3 regions of the Nocardioides humi genome follow, and region 1 is predicted to be linked to each of the others. Evidence: riboswitches for the same ligand, from Rfam matches in the RefSeq annotation. Region 1 holds a riboswitch; each other region holds the start of a gene.
What was found. A riboswitch is a leader RNA that binds a small molecule or an ion and turns the genes downstream of it on or off. The one in region 1 is predicted to bind cobalamin.
Positions count from the first base shown of each region.

Region 2: another riboswitch for cobalamin. It lies ahead of FIV44_RS25740 (ribonucleoside-diphosphate reductase subunit alpha); the one in region 1 lies ahead of FIV44_RS33405 (cobaltochelatase subunit CobN).
Region 3: another riboswitch for cobalamin. It lies ahead of FIV44_RS12390 (ABC transporter substrate-binding protein); the one in region 1 lies ahead of FIV44_RS33405 (cobaltochelatase subunit CobN).

Region 1 covers NZ_CP041146.1:5,548,455-5,554,066, reverse strand. Annotated here, with positions in the region: gene FIV44_RS33410 (cobaltochelatase subunit CobN) at 1-1,742, opposite strand, end outside; gene FIV44_RS33405 (cobaltochelatase subunit CobN) at 1,640-3,298, opposite strand; cobalamin riboswitch at 3,328-3,448, opposite strand; gene FIV44_RS26850 (hypothetical protein) at 3,465-4,007, shown strand; gene FIV44_RS26845 (AMP-binding protein) at 3,974-5,527, opposite strand.
Region 2 covers NZ_CP041146.1:5,334,538-5,340,149, reverse strand. Annotated here, with positions in the region: gene FIV44_RS25745 (ribonucleotide-diphosphate reductase subunit beta) at 1-463, opposite strand, end outside; gene FIV44_RS25740 (ribonucleoside-diphosphate reductase subunit alpha) at 487-3,048, opposite strand; cobalamin riboswitch at 3,179-3,417, opposite strand; gene FIV44_RS25735 (HepT-like ribonuclease domain-containing protein) at 3,451-3,777, opposite strand; gene FIV44_RS25730 (nucleotidyltransferase family protein) at 3,774-4,094, opposite strand; gene FIV44_RS25725 (bifunctional allantoicase/(S)-ureidoglycine aminohydrolase) at 4,121-4,930, opposite strand; gene allB (allantoinase AllB) at 4,927-5,612, opposite strand, start outside.
Region 3 covers NZ_CP041146.1:2,526,177-2,531,788, forward strand. Annotated here, with positions in the region: gene FIV44_RS12380 (ATP-binding protein) at 1-2,568, shown strand, start outside; gene FIV44_RS12385 (PadR family transcriptional regulator) at 2,595-3,224, shown strand; cobalamin riboswitch at 3,262-3,447, shown strand; gene FIV44_RS12390 (ABC transporter substrate-binding protein) at 3,515-4,552, shown strand; gene FIV44_RS12395 (class I SAM-dependent methyltransferase) at 4,549-5,322, shown strand; gene FIV44_RS12400 (FecCD family ABC transporter permease) at 5,319-5,612, shown strand, end outside.

The DNA.
Region 1 (5,612 bases):
CGCTGCATCGCGCCGATCCAGCGCGGGTTCACCACGCGCGCGCGGAAGACCCGGTTGGTCTCCTCCTGCAGGGTCCGGGTGCGCACCGCGTCCGGCGTGGTCGAGTCGCCGACATACGCCTTGGGCGAGGAGCCGGTCAGCGCGCGGATCGTCGCGACCATGCCGCCGTGGTACTGGAAGTAGTCGTCGCTGTCGGCGATGTCGTGCTCGCGGGTGTCGATGTTCTTCGCCGCGACCTTGATCCGCTTGTAGTTGGCGCGCATGTCGTCGGCGGCAGGTACGCCGTCGAGGTCGCGGCCGTACGCGAAGCCGCCCCACGCGGTGTAGACCTCGGCGAGGTCGGCGTCGTCGCGCCACGTGCCGGACTCGACCGCCTGCAGGATGCCGGCGCCGTAGGAGCCGGGCTTGGAGCCGAAGATCCGGGTGGTCGCCCGCCGCTGGTCACCGTGCGAGGCGAGATCGGCGGCGGCGTGGGCGCGGACGAAGTTCTGGTCCTCCGGCTCGTCCAGCTCGGCGACCAGCTGCACCGCGTCGTCCAGCATCGCCACGACGTGCGGGAAGGCGTCGCGGAAGAACCCGGAGATCCGCACGGTGACATCGATGCGCGGCCGCCCGAGCTCCTCCAGCGGCACCACCGTCAGCGCGTGCACGCGACGCGACGCCTCGTCCCACTCCGGCCGGACGCCGAGCAGTGCCAGCACCTCGGCGATGTCGTCGCCGGAGGTGCGCATGGCCGACGTACCCCACACCGACAAGCCGACGGACTCGGGGTACGCCCCCTCCTCCGAGAGGTAGCGCTGCACCAGCGAGTCCGCCATCGCCTGGCCGGTCTGCCACGCCAGCCGCGACGGGACCGCGCGCGGGTCGACGGTGTAGAAGTTGCGGCCGGTCGGCAGCACGTTGACCAGCCCGCGCAGCGGCGAGCCCGACGGCCCGGCCGGCACGAACCCACCGGACAGGGCGTGCAGGGTGTGGTCGAGCTCGTCGGTGGTGCGGGCCAGCCGCGGCACGACCTCCGTGGCCGCGAAGGCCAGCACCCGGCGCACCTCCTCCGACGCATGCAGGTCCGCGACCCGCGCGGGGTCCCACGCGGCCTTCTCCATCGCCTCGACCAGCTCGCGGGCCTCGGCCTCGACCCGGTCGACCTCGGTCGTCGGCGCGTCGGGAGCCAGCCCGAGCGCGGCTCGCAGCCCCGGGACCGCCTGCGCCTGGCCGCCCCAGACCTGGGCCGCGCGCAGGATCGCGAGCACCAGGTTGACCCGGGCCTCCCCCTCGGGCGCCTGGCCGAGGACGTGCAGCCCGTCGCGGATCTGGACGTCCTTGATCTCGCACAGCCAGCCGTCGACATGGAGCAGGAAGTCGTCGAAGTCGTCGTCCTCGGGCGCCTCCTCGAGGCCGAGGTCGCGATGCAGCTCGGCGGCGTGCATCAGCTGCCAGATCTCGCCGCGGATGGCGGCCAGCTTGCCCGGGTCCATCGCGGAGATCTTGTCGTACTCCTCCAGCAGGCCCTCGAGCCGCGCGATGTCGCCGTAGCTCTCGGCGCGCGCCATCGGCGGCACCAGGTGGTCGATGATCGTCGCCCGCGCCCGGCGCTTGGCCTGCGCGCCCTCACCCGGGTCGTTGACGAGGAAGGGGTAGATCAGCGGCATGCTGCCGATCGCCGCGTCGGTCGCGCAGGACGCGGACAGCGCTGCGTTCTTTCCGGGCAGCCACTCCATCGAGCCGTGCTTGCCGAGATGCACGACGGCATCCGCCCCCAGCCCCCATTTCCGGCAGGTGCTCCGACCCAGCGGTACGCCGCCAGGTAGTGGTGCGACGGCGCGAGCTCGGGGTCGTGGTAGATCGCGACCGGATTCTCGCCGAAGCCCCGGGGCGGCTGGATGAGCAGCACGACGTTGCCGGCCTGCAGGGTCGCGAGCACGATCTCGTCGCTGTCGTTGACGAACAGCCGACCCGGGGCCGGTCCCCATGCCTCGACCATCGCCTCGCGCAGGTCGTTGGGGAGGTCGGCGGTCCACGCCGCGTAGTCCGCGGCGGAGATCCGCACGTGCGCGTCCGTGAGCTGCGCCGAGGTCAGCCACTCCTCGTCCTGCCCGCCGGCCGCGATCAGCGCGTGGATCAGCGCGTCGCCCGCCTCGGTGTCGTCGGACATCGCGAGGATCCGGGTCACCTCGTTCTCGCCGCCCAGGTCGTAGCCCTGCTCCGCGAGCCGGCGCAGCAGCCGGACCGCGGACACCGGGGTGTCGAGGCCGACGGCGTTGCCGACCCGGGAGTGCTTGGTCGGGTACGCCGAGAGCATCAGCGCGAGTCGCTTCTCGCCGTTCGGCACCCGGCGAAGTCGTGCGTAGTTGGCCGCCAGCCCGGCGACGCGCGCGCACCGCTCCGGGTCCGCGACGTACGACGGCAGCCCCTCGTCGTCCAGCTCCTTGAACGAGAACGGCGCCGTGCTGATCCGCCCGTCGAACTCGGGGATCGCGACCTGGTTGGCGTAGTCGAGCGGGGTGACGCCGTCGTCGGAGGCCTCCCACTCCGCGCGGCTGCTGGTCAGGCACAGGCCCTGCAGGACGGGGATGTCGAGGGCGGCGATCCGCTCGACGTCCCAGGTCTCGTCGTCCCCGCCCGCGCTCGCGGCGGCGGGCGTCGAGCCGCCCGCGGCGAGCACGGTGACGACCAGGGCGTCGAGGTCGCCCAGGGCGTCGAACAGCTCGTCCGGCGCCGCCCGCAGCGAGCCCGCGAAGATCGGCACCCCGACCGCGGTGCCGGTGGCGTCCATCGCGTCGCACAGGGCGTGCACGAAGGCGGTGTTCCCGCTGGCCTGGTGGGCGCGGTAGAACAGCACGCCGACCCGCGCCCGGTCGCCGGCCGCAGCGTCCCGCTCGACCAGGCCCCAGGCGGGGATGACCTCCGGCGGCTCGAAGCCCTCACCGGTGAGCAGCACGGTGTCGGAGAGGAAGCGGTGCAGCTGTGCGAGATTCCGCGGCCCGCCCTCGGCGAGGTAGCGGTGCGCCTCGGCGGCGATCCCGACCGGGACGGTCGAGGCCTCCATCAGCTCCGCGCTGGGCGTGAGCTCGCCGCCCAGCACCACGAGCGGGCGGCCCGCACCGCGCAGCGCGGCCAGCTCGGCGTCGTACTGCTGGGGGGAGCCGAGCAGCCGTACGACGACCAGGTCGGCGCCCTCGGCCGAAGCGACGAGGGCGGCGAGGTCGCTGCGCGAGGGGTTCGCCCAGCCGTAGTCGGCACCGCTCGCGCGCGCCGAGAGCAGGTCGGTGTCGGACGTGGACAGCAGTGCGATCCGCACGATGCCTCCTCGGGGTTCGCGCCCCTCATCGGTAGGTGTCGTCCGCGACCAGTGTCTGGCTCTCCCTGCCATGGCGCATGGCCGGGATCACAGTGGCGGAACCGCCCCGGTCTCACACCGAGTTCCTGCACCGCGGACCTGTGAGTGCTCAGCCTACGGTGGTCCCATGCGGGATCAGCAGGCAGCCGGGCTCCAGGTGGCGGTGCACGGGCACCCGAACGCCGACACCCTCCTCCTGTGGCACCCGGCGGTCGCCTCGGACCCCGAGGCGGTGAGTGCCCTGGCGAGCCGGATCGCGACCCGCAGCGGGCTCCGCGTCGTCGTACCCACCTGGACGGACGGGCACGACCTGCTCCGCTCCGTGCGCTACGCACGGGAGTCGGCGGTGCACCCGCCGGACCAGGTCTCGGTCGTCGGGTACGGCGCCGCCGGGATCGCCGCGCTGAGCCTGGCCCAGCACCAGCGACGCCTCGGCATCGGGCTGTCCCGGGTGACCTGCGTCGACGGCGCGGCCGGCCTCGACGACCCGATCAGCGGCCGGCCCCTGGCCGAGCCGGGACCCGCGCCGGTGGCGACGGAGGTCGACGTGGTCGACACGGCGGGCGCCGACTGGGCGCGGGCCACGGTCGAGGCGTGGCGGGCCGCCGGCTGGGCGGCCTCCCTCGTCCCGGCGGATCAGTTCACCTGGCGGGTGAGCCCCTCCCAGTAGGGAGCCCGGAGCTTGAACTTCTGCAGCTTGCCGGTCGCGGTCCGGGCCAGCTCGGAGCGGAACTCCACCGACGTCGGCGCCTTGTACCCGGCGAGCCGGTCCTTGCACCAGCGGATCAGCTCGGCCTCCATCTCCTCGCCCGGCGCAGCGTCGGCGCTCAGCACGACGAGCGCCTTGATGGTCTCGCCCCACTTCTCGCTCGGCACGCCGATGACCGCGACCTCGGCGACCGCCGGATGGGAGAAGAGGGTGTCCTCGACCTCGATCGAGGTGACGTTCTCGCCGCCGGTGATGATGACGTCCTTCTTGCGGTCGGCGATGGTGAGGTAGCCGTCGTCGCCGAGGTAGCCGCCGTCGCCGGTGTGGAACCAGCCGTCCCGCAGCGCCGTGGCCGACTCCTCGGGCTGCTCCCAGTAGCCCTCCAGGATCACGTTGGACCGGGCGAGCACCTCGCCGGCGCCCTCCTCGGACTCGTCGATCGCCAGCCGTACGCCGATCGCCGGGGCGCCCGCGCGGGTCAGCCGGGTCGCGCGCTCCTCGGCCGAGAGATCGTCCCACTCGGCGCGGGTACGGTTGATGGTGAGCAGCGGGGAGGTCTCGGTGAGGCCGTAGATCTGGATGAACTCCCAGCCCAGCTCCTCCTGGACCCGGATCACCGTCTTCGTCGGCGGCGGGGCGCCGGCCATGATGATCCGCACCCGGTCGCGCCCCGGGATCTCGCCCTCCCACGTCTGCGCGGCCTCCAGCACCGCGGCCGCCACCGCCGGGGCGGCGCACATCACGGTCACGCCGTGGTCGCGCACCCGGCGCAGGATCTCGGCGCCGTCGACCTTGCGCAGCACGATGTGCCGCGCGCCCACGCCGGTCATCGCGAACGGCATCCCCCAGCCGTTGGCGTGGAACATCGGCAACGTGTGCAGGTAGACGTCGCGGTCGCCGATCCCCGCGTGGAGCCCGAAGGTGAGGGCGTTGACCCAGATGTTGCGATGCGTGATCTGCACACCCTTGGGCCGGGCGGTCGTGCCGGAGGTGTAGTTGATCGTGGCGGTCGCGCCCTCGTCGTACTCCCACGGCTTCGGCTCCGCGCCCACCGGGGCGTAGAGCGCGTCGTCGTCGCCCAACAGGTACTTCTGCTCGCACCGCACGCCCGCCAGCGACTCCTCCAGCTCCGGGTCGACGTAGAGCACCCGCGCGCCGGAGTGCTCGACGATGTACTGCACCTCGTCGGGACTGAGCCGGAAGTTCACCGGCACCAGCACCCGGCCCCACCCGCTGACCCCGAAGAACGACGTGAGCAGCCGGCTGCTGTTGTGGCTGACCACCGCGACCCGCTCGCCCACGCCGATGCCGAGCTCGTCGAGCCTCGCGGCCTGGCGCCGCGCCAGCTCGCCGAGCTGCGCATAGGTGAGCTCGCCCTGGCTGGGCGCGGGCTGGGTCGGCTCGTCGACCACGCCCACCCGCTCGCCGTACACCTGCACGGCACGGTCGAGGAAGTCGTTGACGCTGAACGGGACGAACACGCGGGGCCTCCCTGGGCTCGGTCATCGGGGACGGGCGTACGGATGTGACACACACCACCCTAGGTCCCCCGGCCCCGCCTGCACC
Region 2 (5,612 bases), 210 kb from region 1:
CGGTCGTGGTGATGTCGAGGGTCTGCTCGGTCATCCGCTTGATGAACCGGATCTCGAAGGCCTCCTTGGCGGCCATCGACGGGACCGTGACATGGGAGTCGTACGCCGCCGCGCGGTCGATCGGGAAGGTCTCCAGGACGTACTCGAAGGACATGCAGTGGTTGGCCTCCTCCCACATCTGCTTGGCGAGGTAGAGGTGGCACTCCGCCGCGTTGACGTAGGGGTAGACGCCGAACGCCAGCGCCTTGTTGACGAGCAGCTCGTTGGGGTTGAAGTAGCTCATCAGGAAGGTGAGGGCGCGCCGCTCGTCCTCGCTCATCCGCTCGAAGTCGCCGAGGTCCTCCCCCAGCTGGATCTCGTTGGGGAACCAGGTGTTGGCGACCGCCTGGTCGTAGAGCTCCATCGCCCACGGGTAGGTCACCGGCTTGAGGAGGAGGCCCTCCTCGATGCCGGTGCCGAGGATGCCCCGGGTCGTCGTCTGCGCGCTCACTGGCACGACTCGCACTGCAGTCGCTCCATCGGGTCGACGGGGCATTGCACGTCCTCGACCACCTCGGCCTGCGGCAGCTCCTCGACGTCCGGCGGTACGACGGGCGCCGGTGCCGCGGCGACCGCCCCGAAGCCACGCTTCGCCGGAGCCGCCGCACCGAACCCGCGGCGCGGCGCACCGCCACCGCCGGCGGGCGCGACCTGCTCGGCCTTGTTGACCTTCACCGTCGACTGCTCGGCGGTGTGCCGCGGCATCATGTGCAGGTAGTACGTCGTCTTGACGCCCAGCCGCCACGCCTCGGTGTAGAGGTCGACCATGGTGGTCACCGACCGGTCGGCGAGGTAGATGTTGCGGCTGATCGCCTGGTCGATCCACTTCTGCGCCCGCGCGGCCACCTCGAGGTAGGCACGGCCCGGGAGCTGGAAGGAGGTCTGGTAGATCTCGACCAGCTCGGCCGGCACGCCCTCCACCTTGGACAGGTCGCCCTGGTGGCGCAGCAGGTCCTCGCGGACGTCCTCCCAGATGCCCGCCGCGCGCAGGTCCTCGACCAGGTTGCGGTTGACCTCGAGGAACTTGCCCGAGCTGGTGGCCCGGCTGAAGATCTGGCTGAACTGCGGGTCCAGCCCGGGCGTCGTGCCGGCGACCAGGCCGATGGACGCGGTGGGCGCGATGGCGAGCAGGGTGGAGTTGCGGATGCCGCCGGCGACCTTGGCGCGCAGGGCGTCCCAGTCGAGCCGGGTACGACGGTCGACGGTCACCTCGGTGCCGCGGTCGGCGGCGAGCCGGTCGAGGGTGTCGACCGGCACCATCCCGCGCGACCAGCCGGAGCCCTCGCAGTTCGGGTACGCGCCGCGCTCGCGGGCCAGGTCGGCCGAGGCGTCGATGGCGTGCCAGGAGACGAACTCCATGATCTCGTCGATCAGGTCGTAGGACTCCGGCGAGGCGTAGCTCCAGCCGAAGCGCTCGACGATGTCGGTGAAGCCCATGACGCCCAGGCCCAGCGCGCGGTTCTCGGAGTTGGAGTGCTCGGACTCCGGCACCGAGCTGATCGTGATGTCGATCAGGTTGTCGAGCTGGCGCACGGCCGAGCGGGTCGACGCCGCGAGCCGGTCCCAGTCGACCTTCGCCCCCTCTCCACCAGCACTGCGGCGGCGGCCGGTGACGTGGCGGGAGAGGTTGATCGACGCCAGGTTGCAGACGGCCACGTTGTCGCGGTCCTGCGGGAGCGTGATCTCGGTGCACAGGTTCGACAGGTGGATGGTGCCGGTGTTGTCGTTGAGGGCACGGGTGTTGATCGTGTCCTTCCACGTCAGCCACGGGTGCGAGGTCGACTGCAGGGTCGTGAGGATCGCCTTGAACTGCTCGCGCGCGCCGATCCTCTTGTGCCGGAGCTTCCCCGCCTCGGCCATCGCGACGTACTCGGCGTACCGCTCGCTGAACGCGCGCCCGGTGAGCTCGACCAGGTCGGGGACCTCGGCCGGGTCGAAGAGGTACCACTGGTCGTCGCGCTCGACGCGCTTCATGAACTCGTCGCTGATCCAGACCGCCGTGTTGGCGGTGCGGGTACGACGGTAGGGGTCGCCGGAGTTCTGGCGCAGGTCGAGGAACGCCGGGAAGTCGAGGTGCCAGTTCTCCATGTAGAAGCACAGCGCGCCGAACTTCTTGCCGCCGCGGCTGACCGCGCGCAGCGTGGAGTCGATGGTGTGCATGAACGGGATCGGCCCGGTGGAGCTGGTGTTGTTGGACCGGATCGGCGAGCCCTCGGAGCGTAGCTTGGTGACCGACAGGCCGATGCCGCCGGTGCCCTTGGTCAGCCACATGACGTCGCGCACCGACTTGGCGATGTGCTCGATGTCGTCCTCCATCTGCATCACGAAGCAGTTGGAGAGCTGGGCGTACGACGTGCCGGCGTTGACCAGCGTCGAGCCGGCCGCGAGGTACTCCAGGCGCGACATCCGGTCGTAGAAGCCGAGCGCCGCCGAGGTCGGGTCCTCCTCGTTGAGCGAGAGGCCCATCGCCACGCGCATCCAGAAGAACTGCGGCATCTCCATCGGCCGGCCCTCGGGCGCGGCGATCATGTAGCGGGTGCGCATGGTCTGCACGCCGACGTAGCGCAGCAGGTCGTCGCGGTCGGGGTCGAGCGCCGCACCCAGCCGCTGCAGGTCGAACTGCTCGGTCAGGCGGGTGTCCAGCAGCCCGAGCTCGACGCCGCGCACGACGTACGCGACGAAGGCCTCGGCATGGAACGCGTAGACCTCGTCGCGGGTGACGCCCTCGCCGAAGATCGCCTTGTAGAAGCTCTTGACGAGCAGCCGCGCCGCGATCGTGTCGTACGCCGGGTCGTCCTTGACGTTCTGCAGCGCGACCTGCACGACGGCCTCGTCGAGCTGCTCGCTGGTGATGCCGTCGAACAGCGTGATCTCCAGCTCGGACCGCAGCTGGGTCGCCCGCGCGACCTCGTCGTCCAGGCCGGCGGCGGCCTCCTCGATCGACCGGGCGATCTCGTAGCCGTCGTACGGCGCCCTGGTGCCGTCCCGCTTGATGACGGTGATGCTCATGCTGGTCCACCCCTCGTGAATCGCTTCGGCTGTCCGCTTCCGCGGTCTCGAGGAGGGTGAGGGGAGGGCGCGACGCCACGTCGCCTGCCGGTGATCCCCTGACCTTCCCACGAGGTCGCGGACCTCCACCGATGTCGGCGGAGCACTGGCAGGTCTTCAGACTCGTGGGCGGGTGCCCGAGGATCAGGCACGGTCCTACTGTCCGTCGCTTCCCAGGTCCCTGATCGGGGGTCCCAGTGCTTCCTGTCGTTCCAGGAGACGGAGGTCGTTCCCACTCACCGCTGCGGGGCAGTCCCGGACTCTCACCGGGTTCCCTCTTGCGACGACCCGCCTGGATGACGGGCCGAACCAGCTGCGTCGACCACTATATACGGGGAATCACAACGATGTAAGACCCCAGATCTAGTGGCGTGTCTCCGCGACGGCGAGGGCCAGCCGTGCCAGCGGATCCGACAGGATGTCGCGGATCAGGTCGGGATCGACCCGGAAGTACTCATGGACGACCACGTTCCGCAGACCCGCGATCGACGGCCACGGAACGGACGGGTGGGCATCCTTGAATTCGTGCGGCAGCGCCTTGACCGCCTCGCCGATCACTGCCAGGTTCCTGAGCACGGCGTCGTACGCCATCGATCCGAGCTCCGGCGAGTCGAGGTGCTCGCGGTAGGCCAGGCAGCGCTCGATCGCCACCCGGATGTCGTCGAGACGCTCGTCGTCAGAGCGGCTCACACCGCCACCGCGTCGGCCAGCGCCGTCGCCGACACCTCGCGTCGAAGCAGGTCCGCAGCGACGACGTCCACCCGCACGCCGAGAAGCTCCGACAGCTCCTCACCCAGACCGGCCACCCGCAGGAGCTCGTTGCCTCCTGCGGGCAGGAGGTCGACGAGCAGGTCGAGGTCGCTGTCCTCGCGGGCCTCGCCGCGCGCGACGGACCCGAACAGGCGAGCGTTGGTGGCGCCGTACCTGTCGAGGATCTCCGCGACCTGACCACTCCGCTCCGCCAGCGCGGCACGCAGCCGCAGCGTGGCGGGAGTCGGCGTGCTCATGGCTCAAGCCTAACGAGTCGGGCCGTCTACAGGCCCGCGTGCCGGTTGACGTCCTTGTAGAGCAGGTAGCGGAACACCCCGGGCCCGCCGGCATAGCAGGCCTGCGGGCAGAAGGCACGCAGCCACATGAAGTCGCCGGCCTCGACCTCCACCCAGTCCTGGTTGAGCAGGTAGACGGCCTTGCCCTCGAGCACGTAGAGGCCGTGCTCCATGACGTGCGTCTCGGGGAAGGGGATGGCGCCGCCGGGACGGAAGGTCACGATGTTGACGTGCATGTCGTGGCGCAGGTCCGCGATGTCGACGAAGCGGGTCGTGGACCAGGACCCGTCGGTGTCGGGCATCGCGACCGGGTCGACGTCCTGCTCGCGCGTGACGAACGCAGGAGGCACGTCGAGTCCGGGCGCGGGCGCGTAGGCCTTGCGGATCCAGTGGAAGGTGGCGTTCGCGCCCGAGGCGTTGTGCAGGGTCCAGGACGCGCCGGGCGGGAGGAAGGCGTACGACCCGGGCGCGAGCTCGTGGGTCGTGCCGTCGAGGGTCAGTCGCGGCGCGCCGTCGACGACGAACAGCACCGCCTCCGCGGCCGGGTCGGACTCGGGTGCGTCCGACCCGCCGCCGGGCGCGACCTCGACGACGTACTGGCTGAAGGTCTCGGCGAAGCCGGACAGCGGCCGGGCGAGCACCCACATCCGCATCCCCGACCAGCCGGGGAGGTAGGACGCGGTGATGTCGCTCAGCGTCCGCCGCGGGATCACGGCGTAGGCGTCGGTGAACCGCGCGCGGTCGGTGGTCAGCGCCGTCTGGGGCGGCAGGCCGCCCCGGGGCACGTAGTAGGTCATCGCCTTCCCCTCTCCAGCAGTCGTCCCCGTGGGGCGTCGTCGTCGACGGTCGCGCCGCGCAGCCAGGTCTCGCGGACGACGCCGAGCAGGCGGCGGCCGGCGTAGGCCGAGACCGGGTTGCGGTGCCGCAGCCGGGCGACGTCGACGGTGAACGAATCGTCCGGCGCGAACCGGACCAGGTCGGCGTCCGCGCCGACGGCGATCCGGCCCTTGTGGGCGAGCCCGCACCGCTCGGCGGGCGCGCTCGCCATCCAGCCGACGACCTCGGCCAGCGTCCGGCCGCGCCCGCGGGCGCCGGTCCACACCGCGGGCAGGCCCAGCTGGACGGACGCGATCCCGCCCCACGCCGCGCCGAAGTCGCCGGCGCCGCGCTGCTTGAGCTCGGCCGTGCACGGCGAGTGGTCGGAGACGACGAAGTCGATGTCGCCGGCGTCCAGTGCCGCCCAGAGCGCCTCCCGGTTGTCGGCCTCGCGGATCGGCGGGCAGCACTTGAGCTCGGTCGCGCCGTCGCCGATGTGCTCGGCGTCGAAGGTCAGGTAGTGGGGGCAGGTCTCGACGCTCACGTCCACGCCCTCGGCGCGGGCGGCGCGCAGCAGGGGGACGGCGCCCGCGCTGCTCAGGTGGACGATGTGCGCCCGGCCGCCGCTGGTCCGCGCCCGGTCGACGACCAGCCCGATCGCGG
Region 3 (5,612 bases), 3.0 Mb from region 1:
GTGCGACAGCTCTTCGGACGAGCCCTGGCCGGACTGCCCGCCGCCGCGCTGGAGGCAATCGCCCATGGGGCCGCGCGTCCGGCCGTCGACCTGGTGCTGCACCGGCCGAACGCCGCACCGGTCGACCAGTCGGCGATCCTGAACAGCCTGTACTGGCTGCTCGACGGGCTGGCCGCCGACGGGCCGCTCGTGGTGGCGGTGGACGACGCGCATTGGGCCGACGACGCGTCACTGCTGTTCCTGCAGCACCTGCTGGCCCGGCTGGACGACCTGCCGGTGCTCCAGGTGGTGGCCGCCCGGGACGTGCTGCCGGACCGGCGGCGGCCGGCGCTCGCGGCCGTGCTGGCCGACCCACGCGCCGTACGGTTGGATCTGGGTCCCCTCTCCCCGAACGGCATCCGCGCCTGCCTGGCCGACCGATGGGACGCGGAGGCCGACGACGAGGTGATCGCGGCGTGCGTGGACGTGACCGGCGGGAACCCGTTCCTCGTGGTGGCGCTGGGCGACCTTCTCGCCTCGCGCCCCAGTACGACCACCGCCCACGCCGTGCGCAGCCTGGTCCCCGGATCGGTGGTGGACGCCGTGATCCAGCGGCTGAGCGCGCTGCCACCCGCCGAGCAGGCGCTGGCCCGCGCGCTGGCCGCCCTGGAGACCGCTCCGCTCCGGACCGCGGCCGCCCTGGCCGTTCTCGACATCGCGGACGCCGCGGACGCCGCGGACCGGCTGCGCGACGCCGGCCTACTGGCCCCTGAGGGCCCGCTCACCTTCCGGCACGCCCTGCTCCGCAGCGCCGTCAGCACCACGACCGCACCGGCGGCTCGCGACCAACTGCACCGGCGGGCAGCGCTGATCCTCGGCGCCGAGGACCCGCACCGAGCCGCCGGACATCTGCTCGAGGTCGAGGGCACCGGCGACCCCTGGGCGGTCGGGCTGCTGCGCGCGGCCGCCCAGGAGGCGCTCGCCGAGGGCGCTCCCCACGTGGCCGTCGACCTGCTTCGCCGCGCGGTCGCCGAGCCGCCGGCCGCGGCCGACCTGCCTCCGGTCCTGGTGGAGTTGGGCACCGCCGAGCTGCACGCCGCCGACCCCGCCGCAGTCATCACCCTGGAGCGTGCCGGCCGGGACGTCGTGGACCCGGTGCTGCGGGCCGAGTGCGCGCTGGCACTGGCGGCGGCGTACCACGTCGGCGGCTTCTACGAGCGCACCGTGCCGCTGCTGCGGGCCGTCCTCGACGACCTCGGCCCCGAGCACGGCGACCTCCACCTGGTAACCGAGGCGATGCTGATCGCGGCCGCGCTCACCGTGCCGGGCGAGGTCGTGCCGGCCCGAGCCCGGCTCACCGCTCGCGGCGACCTCGCCGGCGACACCCCCGGCGAGCGGCTGCTGCTGATCCAGCAGGCGTCCGTCTCCAATGCCTCCACGGCCCCCATCGCCGAGGCCGGCGAGCTCGCGCGGCGCGCGATCGGCGAGGGGCTGACGCCGGAGCAGGTGGCCAGCCCTTTCGACTGGACGATCGCACGGACCCACCTCGCCTGCTCCGGCGCGTACGACGAGACCGCGCGCCTGTGCGCCCGAGGTCTCGAGCACGCCGCACGCGAAGGCTCCGTCCCGCTGTACGCCGCCGCGGCGGTCACTCGGGGCTGGTCGCATCTGTGGGCGGGCAAGGTCGACGACAGTGCGACCGACTTCGCTGCCGCCCTGGCCCAGGCCGACCTGGTGCCCGGGGGTGAGGCCGTCCGCCTACTCGCCCTGGCGGGCCGGGCCGAGGCCCTGCTCGCACAGGGGCTGCTGGACGAGGCCACCGCAGCGGTCGACAGCGTCCCCGACGAGATCGCGAAGGATCCGGGCAACGCCACCGGGATCCACCTGCTGCGTGCCCGCGGCCTGGTCCGGGCCGCGAGCGGGCAGCACGCGGCCGCGCTCGCCTCGTTGGACGCCTGCGCAGAGCGGCTGGCCGCGCTCGACATGGACTCGCCGACGTGGTGCGACTGGCGTTCGGCGGCGGCGGAGAGCCTCTGGGCACTGGGCCGCGCCGACGAGGCGGTCGAGCTGGCCAGGTTCGCGCTCGCCGCCGCGGAGCAGAAGGCCGCGCCGAGCGTGCTCGGCCAGGCGCTGAGGATCGTCGGCGAGATGACCGCCGCCGACGGGATCGCCGATCTGCGGCGGTCCGTCGCGGTGCTGGCGGCCTCGGAGGCCCGGCTCCAGGAAGCCCGGTCCCGGGTCGCGCTGGGATCGGCGCTGCGTCGCACCGGACAGCGCACCGAGGCCCGCGAGGAGCTGCGCCGAGGCCGCGAGCTCGCCCACCGGCTCAGCGCGCACGCCGTCACCGAGCGGGCCAGCGCGGAGCTGGCGCTCGCCGGCGGGCGGGTCGCCCGTATCGAGGTCACCGGCGTCGCAGCGCTGACCGCTGCCGAGCGGCGGGTGTGCGAGCTCGCGGCGGCCGGATTGCGCAATCGCGACATCGCCCAGCGGCTGTTCGTGACCACCAAGACCGTCGAGGTGCACCTCTCACGCGCCTACCGCAAGCTCGGCGTCGGCCGCGGCGGGCTCGCAGCGCTGCTCGATGGCTGATCCCCGCGACTCCTAGAATCCGGGACATGGCCGCCCACGACACCCGGATGCTGCTGCTGGGTGCCGTGGCGCTGTTCGAGCCGATCAACGGCTACCAGATCCGCCGCGAGCTGATGTCGTGGAGCGTCGACGACTGGGCCAACCTCAACCCCGGCTCGATCTACAACGGGCTGGCCACGCTGACCCGGCAGGGCTTCCTGGTGCGCCACGACCTCGAGGACGGAGGCCGCGAGGTGGCCGTCTACGAGGTGACCGACGCGGGCCGCGCCGAGCTGGAGCGGCTGGTCACGGCGGGGCTGGAGGAGGTCGGCGTCGCCGACCGGAAGGGCTTCAGCGCCGCCTTCGGCCTGCTGCCGCTGGTCCCGCCCGACCAGGCCCTGCGCTCACTGGTACGACGCCGGGTCGCCCTCGAGGAGCTGGTGGCCCGCCTCGCCACGCCGGCCGCTCCGGCCGAGGCACCGCCGCACGCGCTGCGCGGCGTGGTGATGTGGCTGGACCTGGCCGTGGCCGAGCTGGCCTGGCTGCGCGAGACGATCGAGCTGATGCGGGCCGGCGGCCTCCGGCTCGACACCACCACGTGGACCCCGCCCGCCGACGACCCCGGCTGGCAGATGAACGCGGACCGCGAGCGCTACCGCGCCCTGCTGGACCGCTGAGACCGCTGAGGGCGGGGCGACCGGGCCGACCGGGCGCTGCTACGCTCCGCGTGCCAGTCAAGCCACCCGGTGGCCAGGGAATCCGGTGTGACTCCGGAGCTGACGCGCAGCGGTGTGGGTGACGGGCGGAGCAGGCATCAGCCAGCCACTGGACCCCGGTCTGGGAAGGCGCCCCGCCCGATCGATCCCGAGCCCGAAGACCTGCTGGCTTCCGTGGACCGACCGGCCCGCGTGAACCCGATGGACAGGCCCCGCGACCCGGGCCTGCGGATGACGACGGCGAGTCCCCCATGCCCCATCCCACCCTGTTCCGCCCTGCTGCCCTCCTGAGCGGCGTCCTGCTGCTCGGGGCGCTGACCGCCTGCGGCTCCGACGACACCGCCGGCAGCGACCGCCCGTCCACCGGCTCCCCGGCGGAGGGCGCGGCGTACCCCGTCGAGGTCGCCAACTGCGAGGTCGACGTGACCGTGGAGAAGCCCGTGGAGCGGGCGATCGCGGTCAACCAGCCCGCCCTGGAGCTGCTCCTCGCCCTCGGCCTCGGCGACCGGATGGCCGGGTACGCCATCAGCGACGACAGCGTGCTCCCCCAGCTGGAGGCCGAGCGCGCGAAGGTCGAGCCCTTCAGCACCGAGTTCCCCTCGTTCGAGACCGTGCTCGACCGCGAGCCCGACCTCGTCTACACGACCTTCGACTACACCTTCACCGACGAGGGCATCGCCGACCGCGACCGGTTCACCGAGCTCGGCGTGCCGACGTACCAGTCTCCGAGCGAGTGCACCGGCCAGGACGCGCACCAGCAGGATGCGCTAGAGCTGCAGGACCAGTACGACGAGATCGAGGAGGTCGCGCGCCTGTTCGGCGTCCCCGAGAGGGGCGCGGAGCTGATCGCGGACCTGCAGCAGCGCACCGCCGCCGCCAAGCCCGCCTCCGGCGCCGAGGACGTCACCCTCGCCTGGTGGTACGCCGCCACGAAGACGCCGTACATCGCCGGCTGCTGCGGCGCGCCCGGCCTGATGACCCGTGCCGTCGGCGCCGCCAACGCGTTCGAGGACTCCGACCAGTACTGGCCGGAGATCGGCTGGGAGAGCCTCCTCGACCGCGACCCGACGGTGCTCGTGCTCGCCGACCTGGGCCGCGGCGGCGACGGGGACAGCGCGCAGGACAAGATCGCCTTCCTCGAGTCCGACCCGGTCGCCAGCCAGCTCACGGCGGTCAGGGAGAAGCGCTACATCGTCCTCGACGGCACCACCATGGACCCCTCGATCCGCAACGTCGACGGCATCGAGGAGCTCGCCGCCGGGCTGCGCGAGCTGGGGCTGGCGTCGTGAGCGAGCCCGGCCTGCTCGAGCGCTGGGACCGCCAGCAGGCGGCGTACATCGCTGACCGCGAGGGCCGCTTCACGGCCATGCTCGACGTGCTCGACCTGCAGTCCGGTGGCGCGCCGGCGCTCGTGGTCGACCTGGCCTGCGGCCCGGGCTCGCTGTCGTTCCGCGTGTTGGAGCGGTTCCCGCGGGCCCGGGTCGTCGGCGTCGACCACGACCCGGCGCTGCTCGCCCTGGCGCGCGAGGCCGGCGAGCGGTACGACGGCCGCGCGGTCTTCCTCGACGAGGACCTGACCGCGCCCGGCTGGGTCGATCGGATCCGCGAGCGGATCGGCGAGCAGCTCGGCGACCTGCCCGTGGCCGGCGTGGTCTCCACGACCGCGCTGCACTGGCTGACGCCGGCCCAGCTGGTCGACGCCTACCGCGCCGCGCGGAGCCTGCTCGCCGACGCGGGGGTGTTCCTCGACGGCGACCACTTCCGCTACGACCACCGGCAGCCGCGGCTGCGGGCCTGGGCGGCCGAGCACGACCGGCGTACCCAGGACGCGGCGTTCGCGCAGGGCGCCGAGCCGTGGGACACGTGGTGGTCGGAGCTGGCCGCCCGGCCCGGGTACGCCGAGCTGGCGGCCGAGCGCGACCGGCGCTTCGCCGACCGGCCGGCCCCCGAGGCGACCGGCGTGGGCTTCCGACTCGGCGCGCTGGCCCAGGCCGGATTCGCCGAGCACGGCACGGTCTGGCAGCTCTTCGACGACTTCGTCGTCTACGGGGTCGCTTGACCTCCCGCCTGCGGCTGGCGACGGCCGTCGTCGTCGGCACCGCGCTGGTGCTGCTCTCGGTGGCGACCGCGATCACGATCGGGCCGGCCGACCTCTCGGTGGGCGACGTGGTCGCCGTCGTCCGCGAGCACCTGGGCGGTCCGCCGGCGGACCTGTCGAGCCTGCGCGCGGCGATCGTGTGGGAGCTGCGCCTGCCGCGCAGCATCCTCGCCGCCGCCTGCGGCGCGGGGCTGGCCGTGTGCGGCGCGGTGCTGCAGTCGCTGCTGCGCAACCCGCTCGCCGACCCGTTC